4 regions of the Bradyrhizobium sp. USDA 4504 genome follow, and region 3 is predicted to be linked to each of the others. Evidence: riboswitches for the same ligand, from Rfam matches in the RefSeq annotation. Region 3 holds a riboswitch; each other region holds the start of a gene.

Region 1 (3,410 bases), 2.2 Mb from region 3:
GCAGATAATGCTTATCGAGGCGGTCGGCGCGATCGCGATCTTATGGCTGAAGCGGGCCATCACGCCTCGTTCCAGGGCATCCGGGCACGGCCCCCGCTCGCGCGCGAGCGTCACGGATGCCGCATCAGCATCGCGACGGATTTTCCGGAACATGTTCAGATTGAACGACTTGGCCACGACGCTTTCAATCGGAATGCTCTTGGCCTGCAGGAACGAGTGGAAGCCCATGACGCCAAGGCCGACGGAACGCTCACGCAAGGCGGCGTAGCGGGCACGCTTCATGACGCCCGGCGCCACCGTGATGAAGTGGGTCAGCACGTTGTCGAGGAAGCGCATGACGTCCTCGATGAAGCCAGGCTCCTCGTTCCACTGGTCCCAGGTCTCGAGGTTGAGCGACGACAGGCAGCACACGGCGGTACGCTCCTCGTCGCGATGATCGATGCCGGTCGGCAGGGTAATTTCGCTGCACAGGTTGGACGTTGAGACCTTGAGGCCGAGCTCGCGCTGGTGCTTGGGGAGCGCGCGGTTCACTGTATCGATGAACAAGAGATAAGGCTCCCCCGTCTGCAGCCGGTTCTCCAGGATGCGTTGCCACAGCTGGCGGGCGTCGATTTCGCGGATAACCTCCTTGGTCTTCGGACTGCGCAGAGCGAACGCAGTGCCGGCGCCTACGGCACGCATGAACTCATCGGTTACGTTGATGCCGTGATGCAGGTTGAGACTCTTGCGGTTGAAGTCGCCGGACGCCTTGCGGATCTCGAGGAACTCCTCGATCTCGGGATGGTGGATATCGAGATAGACCGCAGCCGAGCCGCGCCGTAACGAGCCCTGGCTGATCGCCAACGTCAGGCCGTCCATGACGTGGATGAACGGGATGATGCCTGAGGTAACGCCGCCCTTCACCTGCTCGCCGATCGAGCGAACATTGCCCCAGTAGGTGCCGATGCCGCCACCGTTAGAGGCAAGCCATACGTTCTCGTTCCAGGTGCCCACGATGCCTTCGAGCGAGTCCGACACCGAGTTAAGGAAGCAGGAAATCGGCAGGCCGCGCGTCGTGCCGCCGTTGGAGAGCACCGGTGTGGCTGGCATGAACCACAGCCGAGACATCGCATCGTAGAGACGTTGGGCATGCGCAACATCATCCGCGAAGGCGCAAGACACCCGCGCGAACATGTCCTGGATCATTTCGCCGGCGAGCAGATAACGGTCGCTCAGCGTCAGCTTGCCGAACGGCGTCAACAGGTCGTCGCGCGTCCGATCGAGCTTGAGATCGGCCGGCTTTGGCGATGGCGCAAGGGGGTACGGCAGCGGGGCCGGCGACGGCGGCGGCACAAGACACAACTCAGGCGCGCTGGGCTCTGCCTGCAATGGCTGCGACCTCACGCGCGCCGGCTCCTCAATGAGATGACCATGCTGATCGAAATCGTAAGACGGCGACATCGGCAACCCCGCGATGTTAGGCGGGGGGACTGCGCGGATGACTTGCGAGGAAACCGGTCAAACGTCTCCGGCTGCAAGCGACCCAACGGGGCACCCCGCCCGAGGACTTTCGTTCAGTCGCGGCAGGTCTCCTGGCTCGCGGGTCGCCGCGGCTGTCGGCCTTCCCGGCGCTGTGCTGCGCCAGTGACCATGATGACAACCGCTCGCCGCTTACAGTTGCGGGGGCAGCCCCGGAGTAGCCGTTCGGCGCACCGGGTTCCCTCTTAGCTTCCGACCTACAAAATGTTGGGGCCAGAAGACCGTGACTGGCTAGACATAGGCACTACTCGCCGGGATTGGTCAACTGGGGAGATCCAGATTGAAACGCAAAAACATACCGAAGCTCGGACGACTTTGTCGCCGCTGTCGGCTTCTGCTGCAGGTGATTGGATATGCCGTTGGGCTGCATTACCGGTTTCCGTCAAGCCTGCGCAAAGGTCGAGGGAATTCCTGGCTCGCACGTCGCATTGATGGAATCTAAGAAACGGCGCGTCAGTAGAGGAGCAATTCGGCCAGACGCTTGATTTGATTCGCAGCGCTCCTGCTCGCCGCGACCAATGGCATCTGGACGAATTCGTTATCCACTCGCGGGCGAACAACATCGGCTCTGGCGCGCCGTCGACCGGAATGGCCTTGCATCCAGCCCCGAACCGAATCGCGCTGCACAGTGGTCCCACGCCTGTCACGGCTCCAGCGCGACCTGCAAGCCCTCCTTACTTTCAACATGAACGTAACGGGGTCCGATCGGCCGTCCCCTGCCGCTGGCGACAGTGACAATGTCTTCCAAAGGCATGGCGCGCGCATCCGCCTCGGGGCGAGACAAGATCAGATCGGCGTGAAACAGCCCTTCCGATTCGAGGCCGGTGGCATCCACGCCAAGGGCCGCCAAGCTGGCCAAACAGCTCTCAAATTCTTCAGCATCGCGAAAGCGACGCTGGATAAACGTTGCGCCGGCAAGACGTTCTGTCACAAGACCACGGTTTGCGAACGTCGCGGCGAGCGATTCAAATGGGAACATTCGTAGCACGAAGGAGATGATCCATGGTTGCTTCTCTGCCGCATCGAGAATCTCGCCGAACGTCTTCTCGGTAACGTAGCCGATGCATCCGGTCGACATGATAACATCCACGGAGCGGAGAATGCGCGCGCTGTCCATCGATAGCGCCTCCTTTTCAAGGTCAGCGACAATGCCCTGCTCTAAAAGGCCAACATTCTTCGCATAGCTGACCGCCGCTGCCGACACATCGAGGCCGATAAAGCGTGCCAACCCGACATCAGGCCAGGCTGCATAGAAACTGCGATCGAGACTCACCAATGTCTCAGAGCTGATCGCTCTCATCTCACGCCGGGCGTAGCGGTGACGCAAGCCCGCGAAGGTCAGCGGAAAGCGATGCACCGCTGCATTGATACCGTACGAACAACCAACATCGAGCACGACGGGCTTGAGGCCGGTGGCCGAAGCTTTCGCTGCCAGTATTTGGCGCACAACCGGCTCAGCCACGTCCGGTATCATATAATCCAGGTCTCCGAGGACCGAGAAATATGCCCTCGGATCATCCGAAGCATAAATATCGTGGAATGCAGCTTTAGACCGATTGATGCGCGAGAAATCTATCCGCAACGCAATGTCTCCTCTCATTTGCAAGCAGCTCGACGGCTGTTGCCTTCGTACCCGCCTGCACTTTGGTTATATAGGGTGTAGGCCCTTACATCCGCCGATGCGGTAGCAGAAGTGGCAAGTGAACAAGCGCATCACCCCCCTCTGCGCGTCGCGGCGCGAGCGATCCTGCTGTTGTGCGAAGAAACCATCAGCCCGCTCAGCCCACCGATAGAAGCTTATTCAGAGATAAGCTGACGGCGCCGGCGCCCTTGGAGATGAGCGAAACCTGAATGACGCGATCGCCAACATCCCACAGGTTCGTCAAGGCCGA
Region 2 (3,410 bases), 500 kb from region 3:
CCGATGTTGTGGTGTTCGACTACGAGACGCTGAGCGATCGCGCGACCTTCTCGGCGATGAATCGTCCGGCGGAGGGCGTGCGGCATCTCGTGGTCAGCGGCCAGCCGCTGATCAGCGATGGTGTGCTCGATGTCGCGGCGCGTCCCGGCCGGCCGGTGCGCCGGCCTATCACGGGGGGCTGAGGTGCCGGTCCCGATCCTGCTGGTCGCGGGCTTCCTCGGGGCGGGCAAGACCACGGTCGTCAACCATCTGCTGGCGCATGCGCAAGGGCGGCGCATCGCCGCCGTGGTCAACGATTTCGGTGCGATCAATATCGACGCCGAGCTGATCGCCGGCGCCAGCGACGGCGTGGTCAGCCTGAGCAATGGCTGCATCTGCTGCACGCTGGAGGGCGACCTGCTGCGCACGCTCGCCACGTTGCTGCGGCGTGATCCGCGTCCCGAATTCATCGTGATCGAGACCAGCGGGATCGCCGATCCCGCCGACATCGTGCGCAACCTGATGGATCCCGTGATCTGGAAGGAGGCGCCGCTGGAGACCGTGCTGTGCGTGGTCGACGCGACGCAGCCTGCGGCGATGCTGAACGATGCGCTGCTGCGCTCGCAGCTCCGGGCGGCGGATGTGGTGGCGCTGAGCAAGGTCGATCTGACTGACGCCGCTGCGTGCGCCGCGATCCGCGACGCCGTGCGCGCGGTGCGTCCGGCGGCCGTGGTGGTCGATGCCTTGCATGGCGAGGTGCCGGCCGCGCTGCTGTTCCCAGCGGACCTCGATCATGTGTCGGCGCCGCGCGAGACCGCGCCGCGACGGCCGTCGTCCGATCGCTTCGACACGCTGAGCTGGACCTCGGAGCGGCCCGTCGTGCTGCCGCGCTTGCAGCAGGCGATCGGCAGACTGGCGCCGAAGCTGGCGCGGGCGAAGGGATTGTTCGAGACGGTGGAGCAGCCCGGGCGGCTGACCGTGCTTCAACTCGCCGGCGGCCGCGCGACCTTGGCTGCGGGCGGCGTCCCGTCGCCCGGCGTGCCGCGCACGCGCATCGTGTTCATCGCCGAGATGGGTGCGCTGTCGCGCGCGGAGATTGATGAGGTGATGCAGGGATGCGTCGAGGCTCAGTGACGCGAACCTACGTTTCCCGTCATCCTGAGGAGCCGCGAAGCGGCGTCTCGAAGGATGAATCGGCCGCCAGCCGGGCCGTGCATCCTTCGAGACGCGCGTGCCGCGCTCCTCAGGATGACGGGTTGCTTTTCGGCGTCAGCCCTCGACGTCGCTGTGTCATCGCCGCAGCATCACCCGCAAAGCAGGTCTGCGACAATCGCATCGAATTGACAGCTCTGCAGCCAGCACCTATCGTTTTTGCCGACGGTTCCCTTCGGGGATCAAAAGGGAATGCGGTGCGAGGGTAACCCCAATGCCGCAGCTGTCCCCGCAACTGTAAACGGCGAGCCTTTCGTCAATTTGCCACTGGGCCATCAGGCCCGGGAAGGCGTCGACAGGCGATGACCCGTGAGCCAGGAGACCTGCCGTCAGTCGTGGTCACACGCGAGCACATCGGGCGGGGGCGTCCTGGTGGGATCGGAGCACTGCCTTTTTTGGCAATGCGCCAGTCCACGTTCGCGGTGACGTGCCACGTTACCGCGAGTCCTTTTCATGTCTCCGTCCTCTCCCGTTGCGCGCAAATGGCGCCTCGGTCTTCTCTGCTCCCTGTCATCATTGTTGTTGCCGGCCGAAGGCTCGGCACAAACGCCGCCACCAACCAGGCTCGATCCGATTGAGGTCGCGCCTTCCGCTGCGCCAAAGCCGAAGCCTGCGGCGCGCAGCCGTGACATGACCGCTGCGGCGCGGCCACGGCCGAGGCCTGCAACAGCCGGCAACGCCCCGCGCGTCGCGGCGTCGGGCGTACCGGGATCGGCATCGCCGACGCTCAATGCCACCACGCAGGGCGGCACCGGCAGTCGTCTCAACCTGACGCCGCTGCAGACGCCGGCCAGCGTCGAGATCATCACGGCGCAGACCATCGCTGAACGCGGCCAGCATAATGTGCTCGATGCCGTCACCCAGGACGCGGCCGGGTTCGTCGCAACGCCGGCGCCAGGCAATGGCGGCCTGTCGTTCAGCACCCGCGGCTTTGCCGGCAGCAACTCGGTGATGACGCTGTATGACGGCACGCGCTTCTATATCGGCTCCGGCACGCTGACGTTCCCCTATGACACCTGGTCGACGCAGCGCATCGAAGTGCTGCGCGGCCCGGCCTCGGTGCTGTACGGCGAAGGCGCGATCGGCGGCGTCATCAACGTGATTCCGAAGAAGCCGCAGAGCACGCCCTATAACGAGGCCGAGGTTTCGCTCGACAGCAACATGACGCGGCGGCTCTCGGTGGACAGCACCGGTCCGATCAATCCCAATGTGTCGTACCGCATCAACGCCACCGGCAACATGTCGGACAGCTGGGTCGATCGCGACAAGACCTCGAACGCGGTGGTCTCCGCTGCCGTGCGGGTGCAGGCGTCGGACAATCTCGCCTTCACGCTCTCGGAAGATTACGGCGATCGCAGCCCGTCGCGCTATTTCGGCACGCCGCTGATCAACGGCGCGATCCAGGACGCGCTGCGCTTCAAGAACTACAATGCAGCGGACAGCGCGATCCGCTATCAGGACAGCTGGACCCGGTTCAAGACCGAGTGGGACGTCGCCGACGGCATCAAGGTCAACAACACGCTGTATTACCTGACCAGCGAGCGGCACTGGCGCGACATCGAGAACTACACCTGGAATCCGAAGACCCAGCTGATCGATCGCACGAGCTATATCGAGATATTCCACGACCAGAAGCAGCTCGGCAACCGGATGGATACGACCTTCAGCGGCCACGTGTTCGGCCTTGCGAACCAGGTCGTCGCCGGGTTCGACGTCAACCGGATCGACTTCACCCATACCAACAACTCGCCCTATGGCGGCGCGTCGTCGGTCAATCCTTATGTGTTCGATCCCGGATCGTTCTTCGCCACGACGACGGCGACCACGCCGGGCTTCAACGCGATCGTCAATCAATACGCGCTGTTCGCCGAGGATCGGCTCTCGCTGACCGATCAGTTGTCGCTGGTGACCGGGGTCAGGTATGATCGCCCCGAAGTGGACCGCACCGACTACAAGACGCCGGCAAACAGTTTTGAGACGACGCTATCGGGCACTAGCTGGCGCGCGGGCCTCGTTTACGAGCCGATCAAGAACCTCGCGTTCTATGGCCAGTACGCGGTCGGCGTCGATCCGGTCAGCAATCTGATCTCACTGTCGACCACGCAGAAGACATTCCAGCTTGCGACCGGCAAGCAGACCGAGATCGGGGTCAAGCAATCGTTCTGGGGCGGCCGCGGCGAGTGGACGCTGGCTGCCTACGAGATCGTCAAGACCGGGCT
Region 3 (3,410 bases):
CAAGCGCCACGCCCGTGATCACGAAGAGCCGCAACCGCCCGACGTCGACGCCGAGGCTCTGCGCCGCCTCCTCGCCAAGCGTCAGCGCGCGGAAGGCGCTCGCCTGGCTGAGCAGGATGGCGGCGCCCGCGACGATGAAGGGCAGCGCCAGCGCCACGTGCTGGAAGCTGCGGTCCTCCAGCGAGCCGAGCAGCCAGAACGCGATCTCCAGCACCACAAACGGATTGCTCGAGAGATTCATCACCAGTGCGGTCGCGGCTCCCGCAAAGCTCGAGATCGCGAGCCCAGCGAGGATCAGGATCAACAGCCCGGCATTGCTGCCGGCGATCGCAAGCAGCGCGAACACCGAGCCGAAGGCGGCGATGATCGCCACCACCGGCAGCGCGTAGGAGCGCACATCGGCGAGGCCCAGCGCGATCACCAGCACCGCGCCGAACGCCGCCGATTGCGGCGCGCCGAATAGCGACGGCGAGGCCAGCGGATTGCGCAGCAGCCCTTGCAGCGCCGCACCGGACAGCCCGAGAATGCCGCCGATCGCAAATGCCAGGATGGTGCGCGGCAGGCGGATCTCGCGCACGATCACCTGCGCCACATCGCTGCCGCCGCCGAACAGCGCCTCGATCACCGCGAGCGGCGACAGCCGCACCGGCCCGATGCCGAGCGAGAGCACACACAGCAGGACCACGAGCGCGAGCAGCGCCGCCGTGGCGCCCCACCGGCGCCGCGCCGCGACCTCGGCCGCCAAGGCAAAATCCTGCGCGCTCATCGGATCCATGCTCTTACAGCGATCGCCGTGGCAGACAAGCGACACTCGACAAAAACCGTGGCCGCGCGGCCGCCGCCCGACTTCCGCCGGATTGACTTTGCTACCCGGCCGAACCCTAGATGAACATGACGGTTCTTTCATGAGATGAAAAGGGAATGCGGTACGGGGAAACTTCCCCAACGCCGCGGCTGCCCCCGCAACTGTATGCGGTGAATCCTTCGTCACAGGCCACTGGGAATCTCGGTCCTGGGAAGGCGACGAAGGGTAACGACCCGCGAGCCAGGAGACCTGCCGTCAGCCGTGGTCACACGCGATGCTGCCGGTCGGGGAGTACAGGCATGAGCTTCACCTGATGCTGTGAGCACGATGGTGAGACTGGTTCGCGGTGACGTGCCACTGACGTTGCCGAGGCCTTGCTTATGTTCTCCTTCCCTTTCCATCGGCGGCGCCGCGCGCTTCTGCTCGCGTCGACGATGATCGCGCCGGCGATCCTTGTCTCCGCAGCGCGGGCGCAGCAGGCACCCGCTCCCGATCAGCTGCCGGCGATCGAAGTCACCAAGCCGGGCGACCAGAACGTCACGCGCGCCAGGCCGGCCGCTGACGAAGCGCCGGCGCCGCGACGCCCGGCGCCGGGCACCTCGCAAGGCAACAATACAGGCAGCGGAGCCGGATCGGGCACGACAGGGACCGGCGTGGCCACCGGAACGGGCGGCACCGGCGGCCGCCAGTTCGCCGGCATTGTCGGCTCCTCCTCGGCCGTGATCACCGCCGACGACATCGCGCATTCGCCGGTGCAGTCGTTACCCGAGATCCTCGCGCAGGTGCCGGGCGTGCAGCTGCAAACGCCCTATGGCGGACCGAACGGCGCCAAGACGTCGGTCGACCTGCGCGGCTTCGGCGCATTCGCGACCGACAATACCCTTTTCCTGCTCAACGGCCGCCGCCTCAACGACGTCGACAAGGCCGGCTTCGACCTCACCACGATTCCGCTCGATTCGATCGAGCGCATCGAGATCACGCGCGGCAACAGCGGCGCGGTGCTCTACGGCGACAACGCGGTGGGCGGCGTCGTCAACATCATCACCAAGACCGGCGTCGGCGGCCCGCCGACGACGATGCGGGCCGAGGCCGGAGTTGGCTCGTTCAACACCCGCATGGCCGCGGTCTCCGCGGCGCTCAATTCCGGCCCGTGGTCCACCTCGTTCTACGGCAACGGCATCAAGTCGGACGGCTACCGCGTCAACAATGCGCTCGACCAGCGCAACGCCGTCGGCAACATCAACTACACGACGCCTGATCTCACCGCCTTCCTGACCGTCACCGGCAGCGACCAGAAGCTCGGCCTACCCGGCGGACGGCTGGTCGATCCGTCGATCGGCGTGAACGAGCTGCTCACCGATCGCCGCGGCGCCGCGACGCCCTTCGACTATGCCAACCAGCAGACCGCCAGCGTCACCGCCGGCTTCACCAAGACGCTGATGAACGGCGTCGACCTCATCGTCGACGGCGGCTGGCGGCAGCGCGAGACGCAGAGCGGCTTCTTCGGCACGGTGCCGACCATCAGCTTCGCCTCGACCTACAATGACGCCGCGCTGCAGACCTGGTCGCTGACGCCGCGGCTCAGCGTCAAGAATGTGATGCTGGGCGTGCCGTCGACGATCCTGACCGGCATCGACTATTACGATTCGAGCTTCCGCGAGGCGCGCGGCGCCTATCAGGGCGTCGACCCGTTCCACATCTACAATATCGAGCAGCAGAGCGTGGCCGGCTATTGGCAACATACGCTGGGCCTGTTGCCAACGACCGACATCTCCTACGGCGCGCGCGTCCAGAATACCAGCATCTCGGCGCGCGATCGCTACGACCCGAATGCGCCGTTCGCGTTCGACACGCAGGCGGCACCGCTCGACAGCAACGAGACGCAATACGCCCTGCATGTCGGCGCCGAGCATCGCCTGACCGACACCTTCTCGGTGTTCGGCCGCGCGGCACGCGCATTCCGCACGCCTGATGTCGACGAACGCGTCGCGTCGGGTCCGTCATTCGACCCGCTGACCTTCGCCCCGATCCCGCAGAATTTCCAGCTCAAGACCCAGACCTCGCAGGATGTCGAGGGCGGCTTTCGCGTCAGGACCAACCTGTTTCAGGTCCAGACCAGCGTCTATCTGATGGATCTCGAGAACGAAATCCATTTCAACCCGGTGCTGTTCTTCAACACCAACCTCGACCCCACCCGCCGCTATGGCTCGGAAACCAGTGCCTCGCTCAAGTTCAGCGATACGGTGACCCTGCGCGGCGGCATGGCGATCACCCGCGCGGTGTTCCGCGAAGGCATCTGGGCCGGCAACGACGTGCCGCTGGTGTCGCGCTACACCGGCAATCTCGGCGTCACCTGGAATATCTGGCAGAACTATCTGGTGTTCGACGCCACGGTGCGGGCCTGGAGTTCGCGCATCATGGACAACGATCAGGCCAACACCCAGAGCCGGATTCCCGGAAACGCCACCGCCGATATCAAGCTGAGCGGGCAAGTTGACCGCTTCTTCTGGTCACTGAGCGTGAACAACCTGTTCAACGCGCTCTATTACGACTACGCCATCGCGAGCACGTTCACCGAAGGCCGCTTCTCGGCCTATCCGCTGCC
Region 4 (3,410 bases), 5.1 Mb from region 3:
CGCGCCCATCAGCGATGGTTTCATGCCGGCATATTCGCGCGCCCGTGCGGTGGCGATCCGTTTGCCGTGCACGATGATCTGGGCGCCGACATCGGTTTCGGGCTTCAGAAGCACTGGATTCATGTCGGTGTGCGGCTCGACGCCGGCGGCGAGCGCCTGCAACGCCTGTGCGCGGCCGATCTCGCCGCCGTCGACGGTCACCGCGGCGTTGTTCGACATGTTCTGCGGCTTGAACGGCAGCACGCGCAGGCCGCGTCGTCTCGCGGCGCGCGCGAGGCCGGCGACGATGAGCGATTTGCCCACGTCCGAGCCGGCTCCCTGGATCATCAATGCGCGCGCCATCGTGATGTCTGTCAGAACTCGACGCCCGGCTGGGCCTTGATACCGGAGCGGAACGGATGCTTCACCAGCGTCATCTCGGTGACGAGGTCGGCAATCTCGATCAGCTCCTCCTTGGCATTGCGCCCGGTGAGCACGACATGGGTCATCGGCGGCTTCGACGTAGTCAGGAACTCGACGACGTCGGCGATCGCGAGGTAGTCGTAGCGTAGCGCGATGTTGATCTCGTCGAGCACGACCATGCGCAGGCTCGGGTCTGCGATCAGCTGCTTGGCCTTTTCCCAGCCGGCTTGCGCTGCCGCGATGTCGCGGGCGCGATCCTGCGTCTCCCAGGTAAAGCCTTCGCCCATGGCGTGAAATTGACAGAGATCGCCGAAATGCCCGGTGAGCAGGCGGCGCTCGCCGGTATCCCAGGCGCCCTTGATGAACTGCACCACGGCGCAGGGAAAGCCGTGCGCCACACAGCGCACGATCATGCCGAACGCGGAGGAGGATTTTCCTTTGCCGGCGCCGGTATGGACGATGATCAGGCCCTTTTCACCGCTCTTGGTCGCCATGATGCGGTCGCGGGCGGCCTTCTTTTTCGCCATCTTGTCCGCGTAGCGCGCATCCGGCGAAAGATCGGTGCCGACGGCGCCGTCTTCAGCGTCCTTTCCATCAGAAGTCATCACATTCCTTCGGCTTGACAAGTGCGAGGCTTGGACGAATGGTGGTCCTGCGTCGGTTCCTGTCCTACGACAGGCGAAGAGGGAATGCGATAGGGCTCCGCTAAATCGGGCCCGAAGCGCAGCCGCCCCCGCGACCGTGACCGGAGAGATGCCCAAGCCACTGATTCCATACGGAGTCGGGAAGGTGGGCATCGAAGGGTAAAACCTGCTCCGCAAGCCGGGAGACCTGCCAACGCAGCATGTTGTGAAACCGGCGGACGGGGTGTTCCGCGACGGGGAACGAACCTGTCCAAAATCGGTTCGTGTGCCTCATCGCTTCCCGCTGTCAATCCAGGAAGGGCGATGAGCGTTACACTTCATGTCTGCATCACCTGCCGCGCCGGCCAGACGCCGGCGGAAGGTGAGCTCGCGCCCGGTGCACGCCTGCATGCCGCGCTTGTCGAGGCCGGCGTGCCTGATGACGTCAATCTGGTTCCCGTCGCATGCCTGTCGGCCTGCAGCCAGGGTTGCTCGGTCGCGCTCAGCGCGCCGGGGCGCTGGTCCTATGTCTACGGCCGACTGTCCGCTGATAATGCCGCGGATGTGATCGCCGGTGCCTCCGCCTATGCGGCGGCGCCCGACGGCATCGTGCCGTGGCGCAGCCGTCCGGAAATCTTCCGCAAGCAATCGCTCGCCCGCATTCCACCTCTTCCCGTCGTGCCGGAGGCCGCAGAATGACCACGCTCGCCAAAATTCCGGTCACCGTCGTGACCGGCTTTCTCGGCTCCGGCAAGACGACACTGATCCAGCATCTGATCCGCAATGCCAACGGCAAGAAGCTCGCGGTGCTGGTCAACGAATTCGGCAGCGAAGGCGTCGACGGCGACATCCTGAAGTCGTGCGCCGACGCCAATTGTCCGGCCGAGAACATCGTCGAACTCGCCAATGGCTGTATCTGCTGCACCGTCGCCGACGATTTCATCCCGGCGATGGAGCAGTTGCTGGCGCGGAACGTGAAGCCCGATCACATCGTGATCGAAACTTCCGGGCTCGCGCTGCCGAAGCCGCTGCTGAAAGCGTTCGACTGGCCGGAGATCCGTTCGCGGATCACGGTCGACGGCGTGATCGCGCTCGCCGACGCCGAGGCCGTCGCCGCCGGCCGTTTTGCGCCTGATCCGGCCGCGGTGGATGCGCAGCGTGCGGCGGACGACAATCTCGACCACGAGACGCCGCTGTCGGAAGTGTTCGAGGACCAGATCGCATGTGCCGATATCGTGCTGCTGACCAAGGCGGACCTCGCGGGGGCGGAGGGGATCAAGGCAGCGAAAGAGGTGATCGCGGCCGAGATGCCGCGCGAGGTGCCGATGTTGCCCGTCGTCGACGGCACGATCGACGCGCGCGTGATCCTCGGGCTCGGGGCGGCGGCGGAAAGCGATCTCGCGGCGCGGCCGTCGCATCACGATGGCGAGGAGGAACACGAGCACGACGATTTCAATTCCGTCGTGATCGATCTTCCGGAAGTTTCGGATGTCGACGCGCTGGTCGCCTCGATCAAGGGGCTGGCGCGCGAGCAGAACGTGCTGCGCGCCAAGGGCTACATCGCGGTCGAAGGCAAGCCGATGCGGCTGTTGGTGCAATCGGTCGGCGAGCGGGTGCGGCATCAGTTCGACATGCCCTGGGGCGCCCGGGCGCGGCAGTCGAAGCTCGTCGTGATCGGCGAACATGCCGACATCGATGAAGCCGCGATCAGGGCACGGCTTGGTGTCTGATGCACGTCGTCTTCCGCGAGAGCCGCGGCCTTGATGAGACCGCGACGCCAAGGGACCTCGGCCAGGATCCGGCCGATCTCGTGGTGTTGTCGTTTTCCGACAGCGATCTTGCTGCCTTCGCGGCCGGCTGGCGGCGCGGCCGTGCTGCGCTGCCGTCGCTGCGGCTCGCCAATCTCGCGGAGCTGCGCCATCCGCTGTCGGTCGATACCTATATCGAGCGGACGCTCTCGCACGCCCGCGGCATTCTGGTGCGGCTGATCGGCGGCGAGCCCTATTGGTCATACGGGCTGGCCGCGGTGCATCGGCTGGCGAAGGAGCGCGGCATTGCCCTGGTGGTGCTGCCGGCGGATGGCCGCGACGATCTGCGGCTCGATGAATTCTCGACCTTGCCGGTCTCGACGCTGCGCCGTCTGAAGGTGCTGTGCGACAAGGGCGGCCCGGTTGCCGCGCAGGCCGTGATCGCGCAACTGGCGCTGGCGTCCGGACTCTATGCCGGGCCGGTGGTCGGCGAGATCGATCTTCCCGAGATCGGCGTCTACGATTCCCGGCGCGGTGCCATCACGGCGTTGCCGGCACCGGACGGCCGGCCGCGCGTGCTGGTGACGTTCTATCGTTCCTACCTCGCGGCAGGCGATACGGCGCCGGTCGATGCATT

What was found. A riboswitch is a leader RNA that binds a small molecule or an ion and turns the genes downstream of it on or off. The one in region 3 is predicted to bind cobalamin.
Region 1: linked by a shared signal. The riboswitch ahead of ACVMB1_RS41755 (ribonucleoside-diphosphate reductase subunit alpha) and the one ahead of ACVMB1_RS31495 (TonB-dependent receptor) in region 3 are both predicted to bind cobalamin.
Region 2: linked by a shared signal. The riboswitch ahead of ACVMB1_RS29245 (TonB-dependent receptor) and the one ahead of ACVMB1_RS31495 (TonB-dependent receptor) in region 3 are both predicted to bind cobalamin.
Region 4: linked by a shared signal. The riboswitch ahead of ACVMB1_RS07055 (DUF1636 family protein) and the one ahead of ACVMB1_RS31495 (TonB-dependent receptor) in region 3 are both predicted to bind cobalamin.

What each region holds. Positions count from the first base shown of each region.
Region 1 covers NZ_JBSSGV010000001.1:8,894,379-8,897,788, reverse strand. The annotation lists gene ACVMB1_RS41755 (ribonucleoside-diphosphate reductase subunit alpha) at 1-1,383, opposite strand, end outside; cobalamin riboswitch at 1,545-1,759, opposite strand; gene ACVMB1_RS41750 (class I SAM-dependent methyltransferase) at 2,162-3,118, opposite strand; gene ACVMB1_RS41745 (nodulation protein NolB) at 3,297-3,410, opposite strand, start outside.
Region 2 covers NZ_JBSSGV010000001.1:6,195,166-6,198,575, reverse strand. The annotation lists gene ACVMB1_RS29255 (amidohydrolase family protein) at 1-182, shown strand, start outside; gene ACVMB1_RS29250 (CobW family GTP-binding protein) at 184-1,113, shown strand; cobalamin riboswitch at 1,341-1,536, shown strand; gene ACVMB1_RS29245 (TonB-dependent receptor) at 1,645-3,410, shown strand, end outside.
Region 3 covers NZ_JBSSGV010000001.1:6,690,386-6,693,795, forward strand. The annotation lists gene ACVMB1_RS31490 (FecCD family ABC transporter permease) at 1-766, opposite strand, end outside; cobalamin riboswitch at 879-1,076, shown strand; gene ACVMB1_RS31495 (TonB-dependent receptor) at 1,186-3,410, shown strand, end outside.
Region 4 covers NZ_JBSSGV010000001.1:1,632,039-1,635,448, forward strand. The annotation lists gene ACVMB1_RS07045 (cobyric acid synthase) at 1-342, opposite strand, end outside; gene cobO (cob(I)yrinic acid a,c-diamide adenosyltransferase) at 354-1,007, opposite strand; cobalamin riboswitch at 1,044-1,255, shown strand; gene ACVMB1_RS07055 (DUF1636 family protein) at 1,350-1,724, shown strand; gene cobW (cobalamin biosynthesis protein CobW) at 1,721-2,755, shown strand; gene cobN (cobaltochelatase subunit CobN) at 2,755-3,410, shown strand, end outside.